Regions from separate parts of the Priestia sp. FSL R5-0597 genome, predicted to be linked through region 3. Evidence: a T-box and tRNA genes for the amino acid it is inferred to sense, from the RefSeq annotation. Region 3 holds a T-box; the other regions hold tRNA genes.
The links. The T-box of region 3 lies ahead of MKX72_RS23600 (valine--tRNA ligase). A T-box ahead of a tRNA ligase gene usually reads a tRNA of that ligase, here a tRNA-Val.
Positions count from the first base shown of each region.

Region 1 (5,903 bases), 4.3 Mb from region 3:
TTGCCGCCAATGGCATACCGTGAATATTTCCGGAAGGAGACGTATCTGCTGTATTTAAATCTCCGTGTGCATCATACCAAATTACGCCCAAATTTTTATAATGACGACTTACTCCTGCTAGTGTTCCGATAGCGATGCTGTGATCTCCCCCTAGCACTAAAGGAAACCTTTTATTTGTAATAACATCACTTACGGTCTGAGCAAGTCTTTCGCTAGCATCCGCTACAGCTTTTAAATTCTTTAAGTTTGTATTTTCATCACTATGTACTCGTTCAGCTAAGGCAATTTCAATATTCCCTTTATCTTCTACACTATATCCAATATTCTCGATGCGTTCCATAACACCTGCATATCGTATCGCACTTGGCCCCATATCGACCCCTCGGCGAGTTTGACCTAAATCCATTGGTACTCCAATAATTGAAAGCTTATTCATAATATGTCCCCCCATCACAAATGTTGCTACTCTCTTATTGTAACGGCTAAATGAGCGATGGCTCAACTCGACACTTTTTTGAATATATATACAATTCTAATTTGTAGAAACTACACAAAAAAACCTTTAAGCAAATTGCTTAAAGGTTGTACGTTTATATGTATGGTGGAGCCTAGCGGGATCGAACCGCTGACCTCCTGCGTGCAAGGCAGGCGCTCTCCCAGCTGAGCTAAGGCCCCAATATGTTTTTTTATATAGAAATGGAGCGGAAGACGAGGTTCGAACTCGCGACCCCCACCTTGGCAAGGTGGTGTTCTACCACTGAACTACTTCCGCTTATTAAAATGAGCCATGAAGGACTCGAACCTTCGACCCTCTGATTAAAAGTCAGATGCTCTACCAACTGAGCTAATGGCTCTCTATGGCTGGGCTAGCTGGATTCGAACCAACGCATGACGGAATCAAAATCCGTTGCCTTACCGCTTGGCGATAGCCCAATAAAAATGGTGGAGGGGGGCAGATTCGAACTGCCGAACCCGAAGGAGCGGATTTACAGTCCGCCGCGTTTAGCCACTTCGCTACCCCTCCGATATAAATGGTGCCGGCAAGAGGACTTGAACCCCCAACCTACTGATTACAAGTCAGTTGCTCTACCAGTTGAGCTACACCGGCACGGTGGTGGAGGATGACGGGATCGAACCGCCGACCCCCTGCTTGTAAGGCAGGTGCTCTCCCAGCTGAGCTAATCCTCCACTATTATGTAGATAAAAATAAATGGTGACCCGTACGGGATTCGAACCCGTGTTACCGCCGTGAAAGGGCGGTGTCTTAACCGCTTGACCAACGGGCCAGTTGGCTCCACAGGTAGGACTCGAACCTACGACCGATCGGTTAACAGCCGATAGCTCTACCACTGAGCTACTGTGGAATAATAATAGCCTGGCAACGTCCTACTCTCACAGGGACAAAGTCCCAACTACCATCGGCGCTAAAGAGCTTAACTTCCGTGTTCGGTATGGGAACGGGTGTGACCTCTTCGCTATCGCCACCAGACAAATTATATTATACATGATTTGATAAAGAAAGCAAGACTTTTTTTGAAAAAGTTTTGTTCTCTCAAAACTAGGTAACAGGTTGCTGAGTAAAGCTTACGCTTTTAAAGTTTGGTTAAGTCCTCGATCGATTAGTATCAGTCAGCTACACATGTCGCCACGCTTCCACCTCTGACCTATCAACCTGATCATCTTTCAGGGATCTTACTAGCTTGCGCTATGGGAAATCTCATCTTGAGGGGGGCTTCATGCTTAGATGCTTTCAGCACTTATCCCGTCCACACATAGCTACCCAGCGATGCCTTTGGCAAGACAACTGGTACACCAGCGGTGTGTCCATCCCGGTCCTCTCGTACTAAGGACAGCTCCTCTCAAATTTCCTACGCCCACGACGGATAGGGACCGAACTGTCTCACGACGTTCTGAACCCAGCTCGCGTACCGCTTTAATGGGCGAACAGCCCAACCCTTGGGACCGACTACAGCCCCAGGATGCGATGAGCCGACATCGAGGTGCCAAACCTCCCCGTCGATGTGGACTCTTGGGGGAGATAAGCCTGTTATCCCCGGGGTAGCTTTTATCCGTTGAGCGATGGCCCTTCCATGCGGAACCACCGGATCACTAAGCCCGACTTTCGTCCCTGCTCGACTTGTAGGTCTCGCAGTCAAGCTCCCTTGTGCCTTTACACTCTACGAATGATTTCCAACCATTCTGAGGGAACCTTTGGGCGCCTCCGTTACATTTTAGGAGGCGACCGCCCCAGTCAAACTGCCCACCTGACACTGTCTCCCGGCCCGATCAGGGCCGCGGGTTAGAATTTCAATACAGCCAGGGTAGTATCCCACCGACGCCTCCACCGAAGCTAGCGCTCCGGCTTCTCAGGCTCCTACCTATCCTGTACAAGCTGTACCAAAATTCAATATCAGGCTACAGTAAAGCTCCACGGGGTCTTTCCGTCCTGTCGCGGGTAACCTGCATCTTCACAGGTACTATAATTTCACCGAGTCTCTCGTTGAGACAGTGCCCAGATCGTTACGCCTTTCGTGCGGGTCGGAACTTACCCGACAAGGAATTTCGCTACCTTAGGACCGTTATAGTTACGGCCGCCGTTTACTGGGGCTTCGATTCAGAGCTTCTCCCAAAGGATAACCCCTCCTCTTAACCTTCCAGCACCGGGCAGGCGTCAGCCCCTATACTTCGCCTTGCGGCTTCGCAGAGACCTGTGTTTTTGCTAAACAGTCGCCTGGGCCTATTCACTGCGGCTCTCTCGGGCTATACACCCTACCAGAGCACCCCTTCTCCCGAAGTTACGGGGTCATTTTGCCGAGTTCCTTAACGAGAGTTCTCTCGATCACCTTAGGATTCTCTCCTCGCCTACCTGTGTCGGTTTGCGGTACGGGCACCTCCCGCCTCGCTAGAGGCTTTTCTTGGCAGTGTGGAATCAGGAACTTCGGTACTATAATTCCCTCGTCATCACAGCTCAGCCTTTATGATGAGCGGATTTGCCTACTCATCAGCCTAACTGCTTGAACGCGCATATCCAGCAGCGCGCTTACCCTATCCTACTGCGTCCCCCCATTACTCAAACGGCGGGGAGGTGGTACAGGAATATCAACCTGTTGGCCATCGCCTACGCTTTTCAGCCTCGGCTTAGGTCCCGACTAACCCTGAGCGGACGAGCCTTCCTCAGGAAACCTTAGGCATTCGGTGGACAAGATTCTCACTTGTCTTTCGCTACTCATACCGGCATTCTCACTTCTAAGCGCTCCACCAGTCCTTACGGTCTGACTTCGCTGCACTTAGAACGCTCTCCTACCACTGACATCAAAGATGTCAATCCACAGCTTCGGTGATACGTTTAGCCCCGGTACATTTTCGGCGCAGAGTCACTCGACCAGTGAGCTATTACGCACTCTTTAAATGGTGGCTGCTTCTAAGCCAACATCCTGGTTGTCTAAGCAACTCCACATCCTTTTCCACTTAACGTATACTTGGGGACCTTAGCTGGTGGTCTGGGCTGTTTCCCTTTTGACTACGGATCTTATCACTCGCAGTCTGACTCCCATGGATAAGTCTTTGGCATTCGGAGTTTGACTGAATTCGGTAACCCGTTGGGGGCCCCTAGTCCAATCAGTGCTCTACCTCCAAGACTCTCACAACATGAGGCTAGCCCTAAAGCTATTTCGGAGAGAACCAGCTATCTCCAGGTTCGATTGGAATTTCTCCGCTACCCACACCTCATCCCCGCACTTTTCAACGTGCGTGGGTTCGGGCCTCCATTCAGTGTTACCTGAACTTCACCCTGGACATGGGTAGATCACCTGGTTTCGGGTCTACAACCACATACTAAACGCCCTATTCAGACTCGCTTTCGCTACGGCTCCGCCTTATCAGCTTAACCTTGCATGGGATCGTAACTCGCCGGTTCATTCTACAAAAGGCACGCCATCACCCATTAACGGGCTCTGACTACTTGTAGGCACACGGTTTCAGGATCTCTTTCACTCCCCTTCCGGGGTGCTTTTCACCTTTCCCTCACGGTACTGGTTCACTATCGGTCACTAGGTAGTATTTAGCCTTGGGAGATGGTCCTCCCAGCTTCCGACGGAATTTCACGTGTTCCGCCGTACTCAGGATCCACTCAAGAGGGAACGAAGTTTCAACTACAGGGTTGTTACCTTCTTCGACGGACCTTTCCAGGTCGCTTCATTTACTTCGTTCCTTTGTAACTCCGTATAGAGTGTCCTACAACCCCAAGAGGCAAGCCTCTTGGTTTGGGCTAATTCCGTTTCGCTCGCCGCTACTCAGGAAATCGCATTTGCTTTCTCTTCCTCCGGGTACTTAGATGTTTCAGTTCCCCGGGTCTGCCTTCAATATCCTATGTATTCAGATAAAGATACTGTTCCATTACGAACAGTGGGTTTCCCCATTCGGAAATCTCCGGATCAAAGCTCACTTACAGCTCCCCGAAGCATATCGGTGTTAGTCCCGTCCTTCATCGGCTCCTAGTGCCAAGGCATTCACCGTGCGCCCTTTCTAACTTAACCATTAGCGAATAAATGGTACAACATAAAGTTGTGTTATTTATTGGTTTGATTAAAGAAAAGTTTCACTTTTCCTCAGCAATTACTGTTATCTAGTTTTCAAAGAACAATCGCAACCAAAATTCTTCTTATCTAATAAGAAGAAAGTAGTATGCTTTCTATAATTGAGAGATTGAACTCTCAAAACTGAACAAAGTGTCAAAACGTACGTCATGTAAAAATCCTTAGAAAGGAGGTGATCCAGCCGCACCTTCCGATACGGCTACCTTGTTACGACTTCACCCCAATCATCTGTCCCACCTTAGGCGGCTAGCTCCTTACGGTTACTCCACCGACTTCGGGTGTTACAAACTCTCGTGGTGTGACGGGCGGTGTGTACAAGGCCCGGGAACGTATTCACCGCGGCATGCTGATCCGCGATTACTAGCGATTCCAGCTTCATGTAGGCGAGTTGCAGCCTACAATCCGAACTGAGAATGGTTTTATGGGATTGGCTTGACCTCGCGGTCTTGCAGCCCTTTGTACCATCCATTGTAGCACGTGTGTAGCCCAGGTCATAAGGGGCATGATGATTTGACGTCATCCCCACCTTCCTCCGGTTTGTCACCGGCAGTCACCTTAGAGTGCCCAACTAAATGCTGGCAACTAAGATCAAGGGTTGCGCTCGTTGCGGGACTTAACCCAACATCTCACGACACGAGCTGACGACAACCATGCACCACCTGTCACTCTGTCCCCCGAAGGGGAACGCTCTATCTCTAGAGTTGTCAGAGGATGTCAAGACCTGGTAAGGTTCTTCGCGTTGCTTCGAATTAAACCACATGCTCCACCGCTTGTGCGGGCCCCCGTCAATTCCTTTGAGTTTCAGTCTTGCGACCGTACTCCCCAGGCGGAGTGCTTAATGCGTTAGCTGCAGCACTAAAGGGCGGAAACCCTCTAACACTTAGCACTCATCGTTTACGGCGTGGACTACCAGGGTATCTAATCCTGTTTGCTCCCCACGCTTTCGCGCCTCAGCGTCAGTTACAGACCAAAAAGCCGCCTTCGCCACTGGTGTTCCTCCACATCTCTACGCATTTCACCGCTACACGTGGAATTCCGCTTTTCTCTTCTGCACTCAAGTTCCCCAGTTTCCAATGACCCTCCACGGTTGAGCCGTGGGCTTTCACATCAGACTTAAGAAACCGCCTGCGCGCGCTTTACGCCCAATAATTCCGGATAACGCTTGCCACCTACGTATTACCGCGGCTGCTGGCACGTAGTTAGCCGTGGCTTTCTGGTTAGGTACCGTCAAGGTACAAGCAGTTACTCTTGTACTTGTTCTTCCCTAACAACAGAGTTTTACGACCCGAAAGCCTTCATCACTCACGC
Region 1 covers NZ_JBBOUZ010000001.1:154,161-160,063, reverse strand. The annotation lists gene rocF (arginase) at 1-436, opposite strand, end outside; tRNA gene MKX72_RS00945 (tRNA-Ala) at 600-675, opposite strand; tRNA gene MKX72_RS00940 (tRNA-Gly) at 698-772, opposite strand; tRNA gene MKX72_RS00935 (tRNA-Lys) at 782-854, opposite strand; tRNA gene MKX72_RS00930 (tRNA-Gln) at 859-933, opposite strand; tRNA gene MKX72_RS00925 (tRNA-Tyr) at 941-1,024, opposite strand; tRNA gene MKX72_RS00920 (tRNA-Thr) at 1,033-1,108, opposite strand; tRNA gene MKX72_RS00915 (tRNA-Val) at 1,113-1,188, opposite strand; tRNA gene MKX72_RS00910 (tRNA-Glu) at 1,212-1,286, opposite strand; tRNA gene MKX72_RS00905 (tRNA-Asn) at 1,290-1,364, opposite strand; rRNA gene rrf (5S ribosomal RNA) at 1,374-1,489, opposite strand; rRNA gene MKX72_RS00895 (23S ribosomal RNA) at 1,600-4,535, opposite strand; rRNA gene MKX72_RS00890 (16S ribosomal RNA) at 4,761-5,903, opposite strand, start outside.
Region 1: it encodes a tRNA-Val, which carries the amino acid that the T-box ahead of MKX72_RS23600 (valine--tRNA ligase) is inferred to sense. The anticodon was not compared.

Region 2 (5,903 bases), 4.3 Mb from region 3:
GTGGTATTAGGAGTAGATCCAGCTTTTCGAACAGGCTGCAAATTAGCTGTAGTAGATGAAACAGGCAAGGTATTAAAAATTGATGTTATTTATCCACATCCTCCTGTGAGAAAAGCAGCTGAAGCACAAAATAAATTAAAGAAAATGTTCGCTGAATACCCTATTGAAGTAGTGGCAATTGGAAATGGAACGGCATCTCGCGAAACGGAGCAATTTGTAGCGGATGTTCTTAAAGAAATTGAAAACCCAGTTTATTATTTGATTGTGAATGAAGCGGGAGCAAGCGTATATTCGGCTTCTGATGTTGCTAGAGAAGAATTCCCTGATTTTCAAGTAGAAGAGCGAAGCGCTGTATCGATTGCCAGAAGGCTGCAAGATCCGCTGGCTGAGCTTGTGAAAATCGATCCTAAGTCGGTAGGAGTAGGGCAATATCAGCATGATGTGTCTCAAAAGCAATTAAATGATTCACTGACTTTTATTGTAGAGACAGTAGTAAACCAAGTAGGAGTGAATGCAAACACGGCTTCTGCTTCGCTTCTACAATACGTTGCTGGTCTAAATAAGACAGTTGCTCAAAACATTGTAAAATATCGGGATGAAAACGGAAAATTCTCTAACCGAAAACAGTTGAAGAAAATTCCGCGTCTAGGGGCTAAAACATATGAGCAGTGTATTGGGTTTTTACGTATTATAGAAGGTGAAGAACCTTTAGACAGAACGGGTATCCATCCTGAAACATATGGAGACGTTAAAAAGCTTTTAAAGAAAGCGGAAGTGAAAGAGACTGGACTTGGAACGGAGAAAGTAAAAGAAGCATTAAAACATATTTCTTTACCCGAAATATCAGAAGAACTAAGTATAGGGGAGCTTACTTTAAAAGACATTATAGAAGCGCTCGTAAGACCGGAAAGAGATCCTCGTGATGAACTGCCAAAACCTTTGCTCCGTCAGGATATTTTGAAGCTAGAGGATCTAGCAAAAGGTATTCAGCTTGAAGGAACGGTGCGAAACGTCGTAGACTTCGGAGCGTTCATCGATATAGGAGTTAAGCAAGACGGTCTAGTCCATATTTCTAAATTAACGAATCGGTACGTTAAGCATCCCCTCGATGTCGTTTCAGTAGGAGATTTGGTGAATGTGTGGGTAGAAGACGTAGATATGAAAAAAGGAAGAGTTGCACTGACGATGATTCCGCCCCATCAATAATAAAATTGCCTTTTCAGATTTTCTGAAAAGGCAATTTTATTTGTAAAAAGAAGTGATTTAAGAAGCGGAATTATTTTTTTGATAAAAAAACCAACATTGGTTGAGCAATTTTATTTGTGCACGGTCTTTTTCAGAATAAGCGCGCCTCATTTGTTTTTGTAGCCACATTGGCATAAGGGCAATCACTCCTTTTCATTTATGATAAGGTGAATAGTGAGTATGTAATGAAGTGTATGCCCAAAGAGCTAGTCAGGTGATTTCATACAGTAGAGGAGTATATAAGATGAATGATAAGGATTTACAAATACTTGTAGAAGAAATTTCATTGAAGCTGTTTCACAAACCATTTCGTCATGAAGCCACTTTTAATTCTCGGTTACGTACGACAGGCGGAAGGTATTTGTTACGTACATCTAATATAGAAGTAAACTACAAATACTTTGAACAATATGGCACACAAGAAATAGTAGAAATTATTAAACATGAGCTCTGTCACTATCATTTGCATATTGAGGGGAAAGGGTATAAGCATGGAGATCAAGACTTTAAAAGGTTAATGAAAGAAGTAGACGCACCTCGATTTTGTCAGGCATTGAAAAAAGAAAGTGATGGAAAGAAAAAAGAGCACATATATGTATGTATGCAGTGTGATCAAAAATATGTTCGAAAAAGAAAAGTGAACACAGTTAAATATGTTTGTGGGAAGTGTAAAGGTAAATTAAAAAAAATGTAGAAGATGCTTGACTAAAATAGATTCATTATGGTAAATTAATAAAGCCGTCTCAAATAAACGGCAAAGAAATTACAAAAACTTATTGACATTACATATAATGTCGATTACAATGTAAGAAGTCTGATAAATATTATTCCACAGTAGCTCAGTGGTAGAGCTATCGGCTGTTAACCGATCGGTCGTAGGTTCGAGTCCTACCTGTGGAGCCATATGGAGAAGTACTCAAGTGGCTGAAGAGGCGCCCCTGCTAAGGGTGTAGGTCGTGTAAGCGGCGCGAGGGTTCAAATCCCTCCTTCTCCGCCATTTTATAATGGCCCGTTGGTCAAGCGGTTAAGACACCGCCCTTTCACGGCGGTAACACGGGTTCGAATCCCGTACGGGTCACCATTGATTTTTATTTACATATTCTGTGGAGGATTAGCTCAGCTGGGAGAGCACCTGCCTTACAAGCAGGGGGTCGGCGGTTCGATCCCGTCATCCTCCACCATTTGACTGTTTTATACATAATTTTGGATGGTCCCGTGGTGTAGCGGTTAACATGCCTGCCTGTCACGCAGGAGATCGCGGGTTCGATTCCCGTCGGGACCGCCATTTTAAATTATTGGGCTATCGCCAAGCGGTAAGGCAACGGATTTTGATTCCGTCATGCGTTGGTTCGAATCCAGCTAGCCCAGCCATAAAGAGCCATTAGCTCAGTTGGTAGAGCATCTGACTTTTAATCAGAGGGTCGAAGGTTCGAGTCCTTCATGGCTCATTTTCATTTCTTGCGGGTGTGGCGGAATTGGCAGACGCGCTAGACTTAGGATCTAGTGTCTTTACGACGTGGGGGTTCAAGTCCCTTCACCCGCATCTTATTCATTTTGTGTATTTAGCGGTCGTGGCGGAATGGCAGACGCGCTAGGTTGAGGGCCTAGTGGGGGCGACCCCGTGGAGGTTCAAGTCCTCTCGGCCGCACCAAAAAAACTTTTTAAAAAAGTGTTGACATAAGAAAATAGAAATGATATTATAATAAAGTCGCCAAAACAACGGCGGTAAACATCATAAGAAGCGCCCGTAGCTCAATTGGATAGAGCGTTTGACTACGGATCAAAAGGTTAGGGGTTCGACTCCTCTCGGGCGCGCCATATTGCGGGTGTAGTTTAGTGGTAAAACCTCAGCCTTCCAAGCTGATGTCGTGAGTTCGATTCTCATCACCCGCTCCAAATATATTGAACTTTGAAAACTGAACAAAGCGACAAACGTCAACGTTAATTTTTATTTTTTAAATGAGCAAGTCAAACATTTCTTCGGAGAGTTTGATCCTGGCTCAGGATGAACGCTGGCGGCGTGCCTAATACATGCAAGTCGAGCGAACTGATTAGAAGCTTGCTTCTATGACGTTAGCGGCGGACGGGTGAGTAACACGTGGGCAACCTGCCTGTAAGACTGGGATAACTTCGGGAAACCGAAGCTAATACCGGATAGGATCTTCTCCTTCATGGGAGATGATTGAAAGATGGTTTCGGCTATCACTTACAGATGGGCCCGCGGTGCATTAGCTAGTTGGTGAGGTAACGGCTCACCAAGGCAACGATGCATAGCCGACCTGAGAGGGTGATCGGCCACACTGGGACTGAGACACGGCCCAGACTCCTACGGGAGGCAGCAGTAGGGAATCTTCCGCAATGGACGAAAGTCTGACGGAGCAACGCCGCGTGAGTGATGAAGGCTTTCGGGTCGTAAAACTCTGTTGTTAGGGAAGAACAAGTACGAGAGTAACTGCTCGTACCTTGACGGTACCTAACCAGAAAGCCACGGCTAACTACGTGCCAGCAGCCGCGGTAATACGTAGGTGGCAAGCGTTATCCGGAATTATTGGGCGTAAAGCGCGCGCAGGCGGTTTCTTAAGTCTGATGTGAAAGCCCACGGCTCAACCGTGGAGGGTCATTGGAAACTGGGGAACTTGAGTGCAGAAGAGAAAAGCGGAATTCCACGTGTAGCGGTGAAATGCGTAGAGATGTGGAGGAACACCAGTGGCGAAGGCGGCTTTTTGGTCTGTAACTGACGCTGAGGCGCGAAAGCGTGGGGAGCAAACAGGATTAGATACCCTGGTAGTCCACGCCGTAAACGATGAGTGCTAAGTGTTAGAGGGTTTCCGCCCTTTAGTGCTGCAGCTAACGCATTAAGCACTCCGCCTGGGGAGTACGGTCGCAAGACTGAAACTCAAAGGAATTGACGGGGGCCCGCACAAGCGGTGGAGCATGTGGTTTAATTCGAAGCAACGCGAAGAACCTTACCAGGTCTTGACATCCTCTGACAACTCTAGAGATAGAGCGTTCCCCTTCGGGGGACAGAGTGACAGGTGGTGCATGGTTGTCGTCAGCTCGTGTCGTGAGATGTTGGGTTAAGTCCCGCAACGAGCGCAACCCTTGATCTTAGTTGCCAGCATTTAGTTGGGCACTCTAAGGTGACTGCCGGTGACAAACCGGAGGAAGGTGGGGATGACGTCAAATCATCATGCCCCTTATGACCTGGGCTACACACGTGCTACAATGGATGGTACAAAGGGCTGCAAGACCGCGAGGTCAAGCCAATCCCATAAAACCATTCTCAGTTCGGATTGTAGGCTGCAACTCGCCTACATGAAGCTGGAATCGCTAGTAATCGCGGATCAGCATGCCGCGGTGAATACGTTCCCGGGCCTTGTACACACCGCCCGTCACACCACGAGAGTTTGTAACACCCGAAGTCGGTGGAGTAACCGTAAGGAGCTAGCCGCCTAAGGTGGGACAGATGATTGGGGTGAAGTCGTAACAAGGTAGCCGTATCGGAAGGTGCGGCTGGATCACCTCCTTTCTAAGGATTTTTACATGACGTACGTTTTGACACTTTGTTCAGTTTTGAGAGTTCAATCTCTCAATTATAGAAAGCACACTACTTTCTTCTTATTAGATAAGAAGAATTTTGGTTGCGATTGTTCTTTGAAAACTAGATAACAGTAATTGCTGAGGAAAAGTGAAACTTTTCTTTAATCAAACCAATAAATAACACAACTTTATGTTGTACCATTTATTCGCTAATGGTTAAGTTAGAAAGGGCGCACGGTGAATGCCTTGGCACTAGGAGCCGATGAAGGACGGGACTAACACCGATATGCTTCGGGGAGCTGTAAGTGAGCTTTGATCCGGAGATTTCCGAATGGGGAAACCCACTGTTCGTAATGGAACAGTATCTTTATCTGAATACATAGGATATTGAAGGCAGACCCGGGGAACTGAAACATCTAAGTACCCGGAGGAAGAGAAAGCAAATGCGATTTCCTGAGTAGCGGCGAGCGAAACGGAATTAGCCCAAACCAAGAGGCTTGCCTCTTGGGGTTGTAGGACACTCTATACGGAGTTACAAAGGAACGAAGTAAATGAAGCGACCTGGAAAGGTCCGTCGAAGAAGGTAACAACCCTGTAGTTGAAACTTCGTTCCCTCTTGAGTGGATCCTGAGTACGGCGGAACACGTGAAATTCCGTCGGAAGCTGGGAGGACCATCTCCCAAGGCTAAATACTACCTAGTGACCGATAGTGAACCAGTACCGTGAGGGAAAGGTGAAAAGCACCCCGGAAGGGGAGTGAAAGAGATCCTGAAACCGTGTGCCTACAAGTAGTCAGAGCCCGTTAACGGGTGATGGCGTGCCTTTTGTAGAATGAACCGGCGAGTTACGATCCCATGCAAGGTTAAGCTGATAAGGCGGAGCCGTAGCGAAAGCGAGTCTGAATAGGGCGTTTAGTATGTGGTTGTAGACCCGAAACCAGGTGATCTACCCATGTCCAGGGTGAAGTTCAGGTAACACTGAATGGAGGCCCGAACCCACGCACGTTGAAAAGTGCGGGGATGAGGTGTGGGTAGCGGAGAAATTCCAATCGAACCTGGAGATAGCTGGTTCTCTCCGAAATAGCTTTAGGGCTAGCCTCATGTTGTGAGAGTCTTGGA
Region 2 covers NZ_JBBOUZ010000001.1:207,062-212,964, forward strand. The annotation lists gene MKX72_RS01180 (Tex family protein) at 1-1,206, shown strand, start outside; gene cmpA (cortex morphogenetic protein CmpA) at 1,264-1,380, opposite strand; gene MKX72_RS01190 (SprT family protein) at 1,490-1,939, shown strand; tRNA gene MKX72_RS01195 (tRNA-Asn) at 2,074-2,148, shown strand; tRNA gene MKX72_RS01200 (tRNA-Ser) at 2,152-2,242, shown strand; tRNA gene MKX72_RS01205 (tRNA-Glu) at 2,252-2,326, shown strand; tRNA gene MKX72_RS01210 (tRNA-Val) at 2,351-2,426, shown strand; tRNA gene MKX72_RS01215 (tRNA-Asp) at 2,455-2,530, shown strand; tRNA gene MKX72_RS01220 (tRNA-Gln) at 2,542-2,616, shown strand; tRNA gene MKX72_RS01225 (tRNA-Lys) at 2,621-2,693, shown strand; tRNA gene MKX72_RS01230 (tRNA-Leu) at 2,706-2,788, shown strand; tRNA gene MKX72_RS01235 (tRNA-Leu) at 2,811-2,896, shown strand; tRNA gene MKX72_RS01240 (tRNA-Arg) at 2,987-3,063, shown strand; tRNA gene MKX72_RS01245 (tRNA-Gly) at 3,068-3,141, shown strand; rRNA gene MKX72_RS01250 (16S ribosomal RNA) at 3,223-4,774, shown strand; rRNA gene MKX72_RS01255 (23S ribosomal RNA) at 5,000-5,903, shown strand, end outside.
Region 2: it encodes a tRNA-Val, which carries the amino acid that the T-box ahead of MKX72_RS23600 (valine--tRNA ligase) is inferred to sense. The anticodon was not compared.

Region 3 (5,903 bases):
ATACTTCTCCAGTTTCTTTATGATACCAAGCTGGAATGCGATGTCCCCACCAAAGCTGACGCGAAATACACCAGTCGCGAATATTTTCCATCCAGTGTAAGTATGTCTTTTCAAAACGATCAGGCACAAAGTTTACTTTTTCTTCTTGTTTTTGAAGATCTACTGCTTTATCTGCTAACGGCTGCATTTTTACAAACCACTGAGTTGATAAATAAGGTTCAACAACGGCACCGCTTCGTTCACTGTGACCTACTGAATGCATGTGGTCTTCAATGTTGAACAATACGCCGTCTTCTTGAAGGTCTTTAACAATTTGCTTACGGCAAGCAAAACGATCCATTCCTTCATATTTACCTGCTTTGTCATTCATCGTGCCGTCTTGATTCATCACTAAAATACGCTCTAAATTATGACGGTTTCCAATTTCAAAATCGTTCGGGTCATGAGCAGGCGTAATTTTTACCGCACCAGAACCGAATTCCATATCTACATAATCATCGCCTACGATTGGAATTTCACGACCTACAATCGGAAGGACAACCTTTTTGCCGATTAAGTGCTTATAGCGATCATCTTCAGGGTGAACAGCTACAGCCGTATCTCCTAGCATTGTTTCAGGACGAGTTGTTGCGATTTCAATATGTCCAGAACCATCTGCCAACGGATAGCGCATATGATAAAACGCACCTTGTACATCTTTGTAAATAACCTCGATGTCTGAAAGAGCTGTTTTTGTAGCTGGATCCCAGTTAATAATATATTCTCCGCGATAGATTAACCCTTTTTTGTAAAGCGTTACGAATACTTCGCGCACTGCTTTAGAAAGGCCTTCATCAAGCGTGAAGCGCTCGCGTGAATAGTCTAAGCCAAGTCCTAGCTTCGACCACTGCTGGCGAATAAAGCTTGCATATTCTTCTTTCCATTTCCACGTTTCGGCTACAAAATTTTCGCGGCCTAGATCGTAGCGGCTTTTCCCTTCGTTGCGAAGCTTTTCTTCTACTTTTGCCTGCGTTGCAATCCCCGCATGGTCCATGCCGGGAAGCCATAAAACGTCATAGCCTTGCATGCGCTTCATACGCGTTAAGATGTCTTGTAACGTTGTATCCCAAGCGTGGCCTAAATGCAGCTTGCCCGTTACGTTTGGGGGTGGAATTACAATTGTATATGGCTCTTTTTCAGGGTCATTTGTTGCTTCAAAAAACTTCCCGTCTAACCAATACTGATAACGATTTTCTTCAACGGCTTTTGGATCATACTTCGTTGGAAGAGTCACTTCTTTTTCAGACATAATGTATACCTCCATAATATAAAGTTTCAGTCTTTAGAAACTGTGTAAAGCTTTTATAAACATAAAAAAACTCCTTTCCTAATAAAAGGACGAAAGGAGTTGATTTCGCGGTACCACCTTTTTTTATAGACGTATCCCGTTTGATAAGCCTATACACTTCATTTCATAACGGTTGATTAACCGGCTTTTTCTACTGAGCTATGCAGCTGTTCAAAAAAGCTACTCATAGGCGACATTCCGAGTGCACATTCTTAAGAAATCTCACAGCAGCTGATTTCTCTCTCTGAAAGACGAACATCCCGTACTCTTCCTATTCACTGTATTTATGTATGAATTTCTCTTAATTATACTATATGAAAAAATGTTGAATCGTCAATAATCTTCTCCATTTTTTTATGATTATATTCATAATTTTTTTGTTCTGCTCTTTATTTTTTCATTCACTCGCTAATTTTGGAAATAAAATGAAAAGTCCGCTCAAAAAAATGGCACCATTTCTTTCTTTTTTCATATACTTACTTTAACCTGGGCACGTGGATTGAAAGGGGCATGTACAAATGAAGAAACGAATAAATGTAAATTCGTATCAGCTGCAGCGGTGGCTCAAAACAGCAGGAGCGGCTTGTGGACAGTTTATTGTTCCTTTAACAATTTTTCAAGGTATACGTACACTATTCTTCCCCACAACCTTTGATGTACTGTTGTTGGCACTTCTTGCCATACTAGCGGTTGCTTTATATTCGGACTGGATTTAAAAACCCAAGCGCTATTCGTTCGCTTGGGCTTGTGCAGCTGCTTCCGCTGCCATTTTTTTTTGCTGATCTACTTCAAATATTTTAATATTGAGCTGTTCAATGTTTTTCGTCAGCCAGTATGCTCGAATAAATGACTGCATATGTTCAAGCTCCGTTTTACTTTCTTTATGCTGCCTATATTGAACGATACACTGATACAAGGGTTCTGGAAACGCTAAATAACTGTGCAAAAGCAGTCTTTCCTCTTCTCTGAGAGCAAAATGTTTTTCATACGTACTAAACCACTCATAGCTGTCATAGGTAGTTACTGGGTACGTGCGAAGAGTACGGAAATAAAATGAGACCAAATCATAAATCGGTGAAGCATCTTTTGCATGTTCAAAGTTAATAAAAAAACCATTTCCCCGTTCGTCATAGATAAAATGTTTAGCCGATAGCTTTCCATGAGACGTAACCAGCCGGATCTTTTCCTTTTCTTCCATTTCATCGTTCCACTGATCGAGCTTTCCAAAACCAAACTCAAGCGCTCTTGTCATTTCATAATAAAATGTACAGTAATGCAACTCAAACGGGGACATATACACTTTCTTCTCGCATTCTACTACGTACTGCTTCAGCTCTTCCTGACGTTTTTCCCACGTTTCTTTCATCGATGTATAATGATTTTCTATATCTTCTTTTTTTACTTCTACTTCCTGCGCCGAAGCACCGTGAAGCTTAGCAAGCTCTTGAAATAATTTATGATATCGAATATCACGCTCTTCGGTTGGGTTATTTGGGAGCCACGGCATTAAGTAATACGAGCCGCTTTCATCTGAAACAATGGGCTGAGAACGCTTCGTTTGATAAATAGGGACAAAGCCCATCCACCCTTTTTGATACACGTTCTGCAACTTTTGAATGAAGTTCTGATTTCGCTCTTGATGATTCGCCATTTCTTTAAGCGCAAATACGCCAGTTTTTGTATAGACTTTTTTTACTTTTCCGTAGTCTTCGATAAAGTCAACATCTAAGTCATATTCTTTTAACAATACTTTGTAGTCTGCTACTGTCCGCTGCATCTATATTCTCCTTCCTCGTAAAAAATAAAGAAAACAGTTAAGACATTATATGCGTCAAAACTGTTTTCTTTCCGACTTTAACGAACGGGAATATTTAAGATGCTTCCTTCTTCCAGCTCATATTCATCTCCTAAATTATTCACTCGTAAAATGTTTTGTACATTCGTATTATAGCGGTTTGCTATCGTATCAAGCGAATCTCCGTCTTGAACAATACAAAGCTTCCACGTTGAAAAAGCTTCTTCTTCCCGCGAAAAGAGCTTTGTTAAATAAAGGGCGTTTTCATTTCGGCCGCTTTCATTTTCTTCTTTCCGAAATTCAACAATAATCTTTTCCTTTTCTTGCTCAGCCTCTTGTTGAACGTCAGCATACGTATTTAATTCACTAGCTTGCGATTCTTCGAAGCTTTCTTGCTCTTGACGAAGCTGAAAGAGCTCAATCACGTTGTCTTCTCTTTCTTCCTCGATTGGTGCCTCTTTTTTCACTTCGACTTCAAATGGTTCATATGCTTCCTCTTCATATTCCACGACCGGCTCAGCACGAGATTCTTTTTTAAATACAGATGAAAAATAACTAGGAGGCTTTTCTGAATGATCTTCTTCAATAGCCTCTGCCTCTAAAAGTGCGGGAGCTTCACGATAGCTTACGTCAAACTCTTGCTCCTCTTGTTTCTCTTCTTCTTGAGCAAAGTTTTCAGTATATACCTCTTCAGCATCGTCTGCTTCTTCATAGGAGACGATGTGCTGTTCTTCCGCAAACTCTTCCTCTTCTTCTCGTTCTTGTTCTTGTTCTTCATGCTGTTCCCCGTACAATCCTGTGATGGACAAGTCAGCCATTAGCTGCAGCTGATTTGTGCCTGGTAATTCATAATCAAATAAATCAATAGATACATATACATCTTCAATACTTTGAATACGATTTTTAGGAATGGTAATATCAACAGGAAATTGATGTGATAATTCAGCCGTTCCGTCTTCACGGACAGAGATAGATTGCACTTGATTCTCATTTGTATATTCGCGTAACGAGTGCTCTCCCTCGTACGTTTCGTATTCACCTGTTAATTGTAATGCTCCTCGAATAGACACATATTGGTCATATTCTTGAATAGATACTTGAGGCTCTAAGGAGATAGACAAAAGTTGTGAGACTTCCTGTCCTTTTTGAAACCATACTGATTCTTCTACGGAAAAACGCAGACATGATAAATTATCCTGCGACAAATTGTTCTCCCCCTTCCAACACCCGCCAGGTAATAGCGCGGTCATTAAAGATGTATGAACAAATAAATTAAAATATGTCTTGAAAACTAAAAAAGCTTACGGAATCCTCCGTAAGCTTCTTTATAAAAGTTATTTCTATTTAGCTGTTTATCCACGCAACTTTGAAAAAGCTTTTTCAGCTGCTGCAATTGTATGTTCAATGTCTGCATCTGTATGAGAAGTTGATAAAAACATTCCTTCGAATTGAGAAGGAGGTAAAAACACGCCTTCATTAGCCATTTCACGATAGTAAGCTGCAAAATAATCTAAATTCGATGTTTTCGCTGTTTCGTAATTTATGACCTGTTCGTTTGTGAAGAAGAAACCGATCATTGAACCAGCTCGGTTTACGGTAAACGGCACATCATATTTTTCAGCTGCTGCCATCAATCCTTCTTCTAAGCGATCTGCTTTACGAATGAACTCATCGTAGGATTGAGGTGTCAGCTGTGTTAATGTCTCGTATCCAGCTGTCATCGCAAGCGGATTACCTGATAATGTACCTGCTTGATAAATCGGGCCGCTTGGTGCAACTCGCTCCATAATTTCAGCTTTACCACCGTAAGCACCTACTGGTAAACCACCACCGATTACTTTTCCTAAGCAAGTTAAGTCAGGCGTAATGTTGTAGTAGCCCTGTGCACAGTTGTACGCTACGCGGAACCCTGTCATTACTTCATCAAAAATGAGCAGTGAGCCATATTCTGATGTGATATCACGAAGCCCTTGTAAGAAACCGGGCTGAGGTGGTACCACACCCATATTTCCTGCTACCGGTTCAACGATTACTCCGGCAATGTCATCTCCGAATTCTTTAAAAGCATATTGTACGCTTTCTAAATCATTGTACGGCACTGTAATCGTGTTTTTAGCGATTCCTTCAGGCACTCCCGGGCTATCTGGTAGGCCTAACGTTGCAACGCCTGAGCCAGCTTTAATGAGAAGAGAGTCACCGTGTCCATGGTAACAGCCTTCAAATTTTAAAATTTTGTTGCGGCCCGTATAGCCACGCGCTAAACGCAGTGCGCTCATCGTTGCTTCCGTACCTGAACTCACCATACGGACGATTTCGATTGAAGGAACGCGCTCAATCACAACTTTAGCGAGCTCATTTTCAATTAATGTTGGTGCACCAAAGCTTGTACCAGATTCCGTTACTTTTTTTACTGCTTCAACTACTTGATCGTTGGAATGTCCGTGAATTAAAGGTCCCCATGATAAGACGTAGTCAATATATTTGTTGCCGTCAATATCGTAAATCGTAGCGCCTTTTCCTCGTTCCATAAAAATAGGATCCATATCTACTGATTTAAATGCACGAACAGGACTGTTTACTCCACCCGGCATTAGTTGCTGCGCTTCTAAAAAAGCTGCTTTTGACTTTTCATAACTTCTCATGTGTAAGCCTCCTTAATTACTTGTCAGATAACCAGCGTGCTGCGTCTTTAGCATGATACGTTACAATTAAATCCGCTCCTGCACGCTTCATGCTAATTAATTTTTCAAGAACAATCTCTTTTTCATTTACCCAGCCGTT
Region 3 covers NZ_JBBOUZ010000001.1:4,463,543-4,469,445, forward strand. The annotation lists gene MKX72_RS23600 (valine--tRNA ligase) at 1-1,288, opposite strand, end outside; T-box leader at 1,371-1,615, opposite strand; gene MKX72_RS23605 (hypothetical protein) at 1,846-2,043, shown strand; gene ysxE (spore coat protein YsxE) at 2,055-3,104, opposite strand; gene spoVID (stage VI sporulation protein D) at 3,182-4,327, opposite strand; gene hemL (glutamate-1-semialdehyde 2,1-aminomutase) at 4,475-5,764, opposite strand; gene hemB (porphobilinogen synthase) at 5,781-5,903, opposite strand, start outside.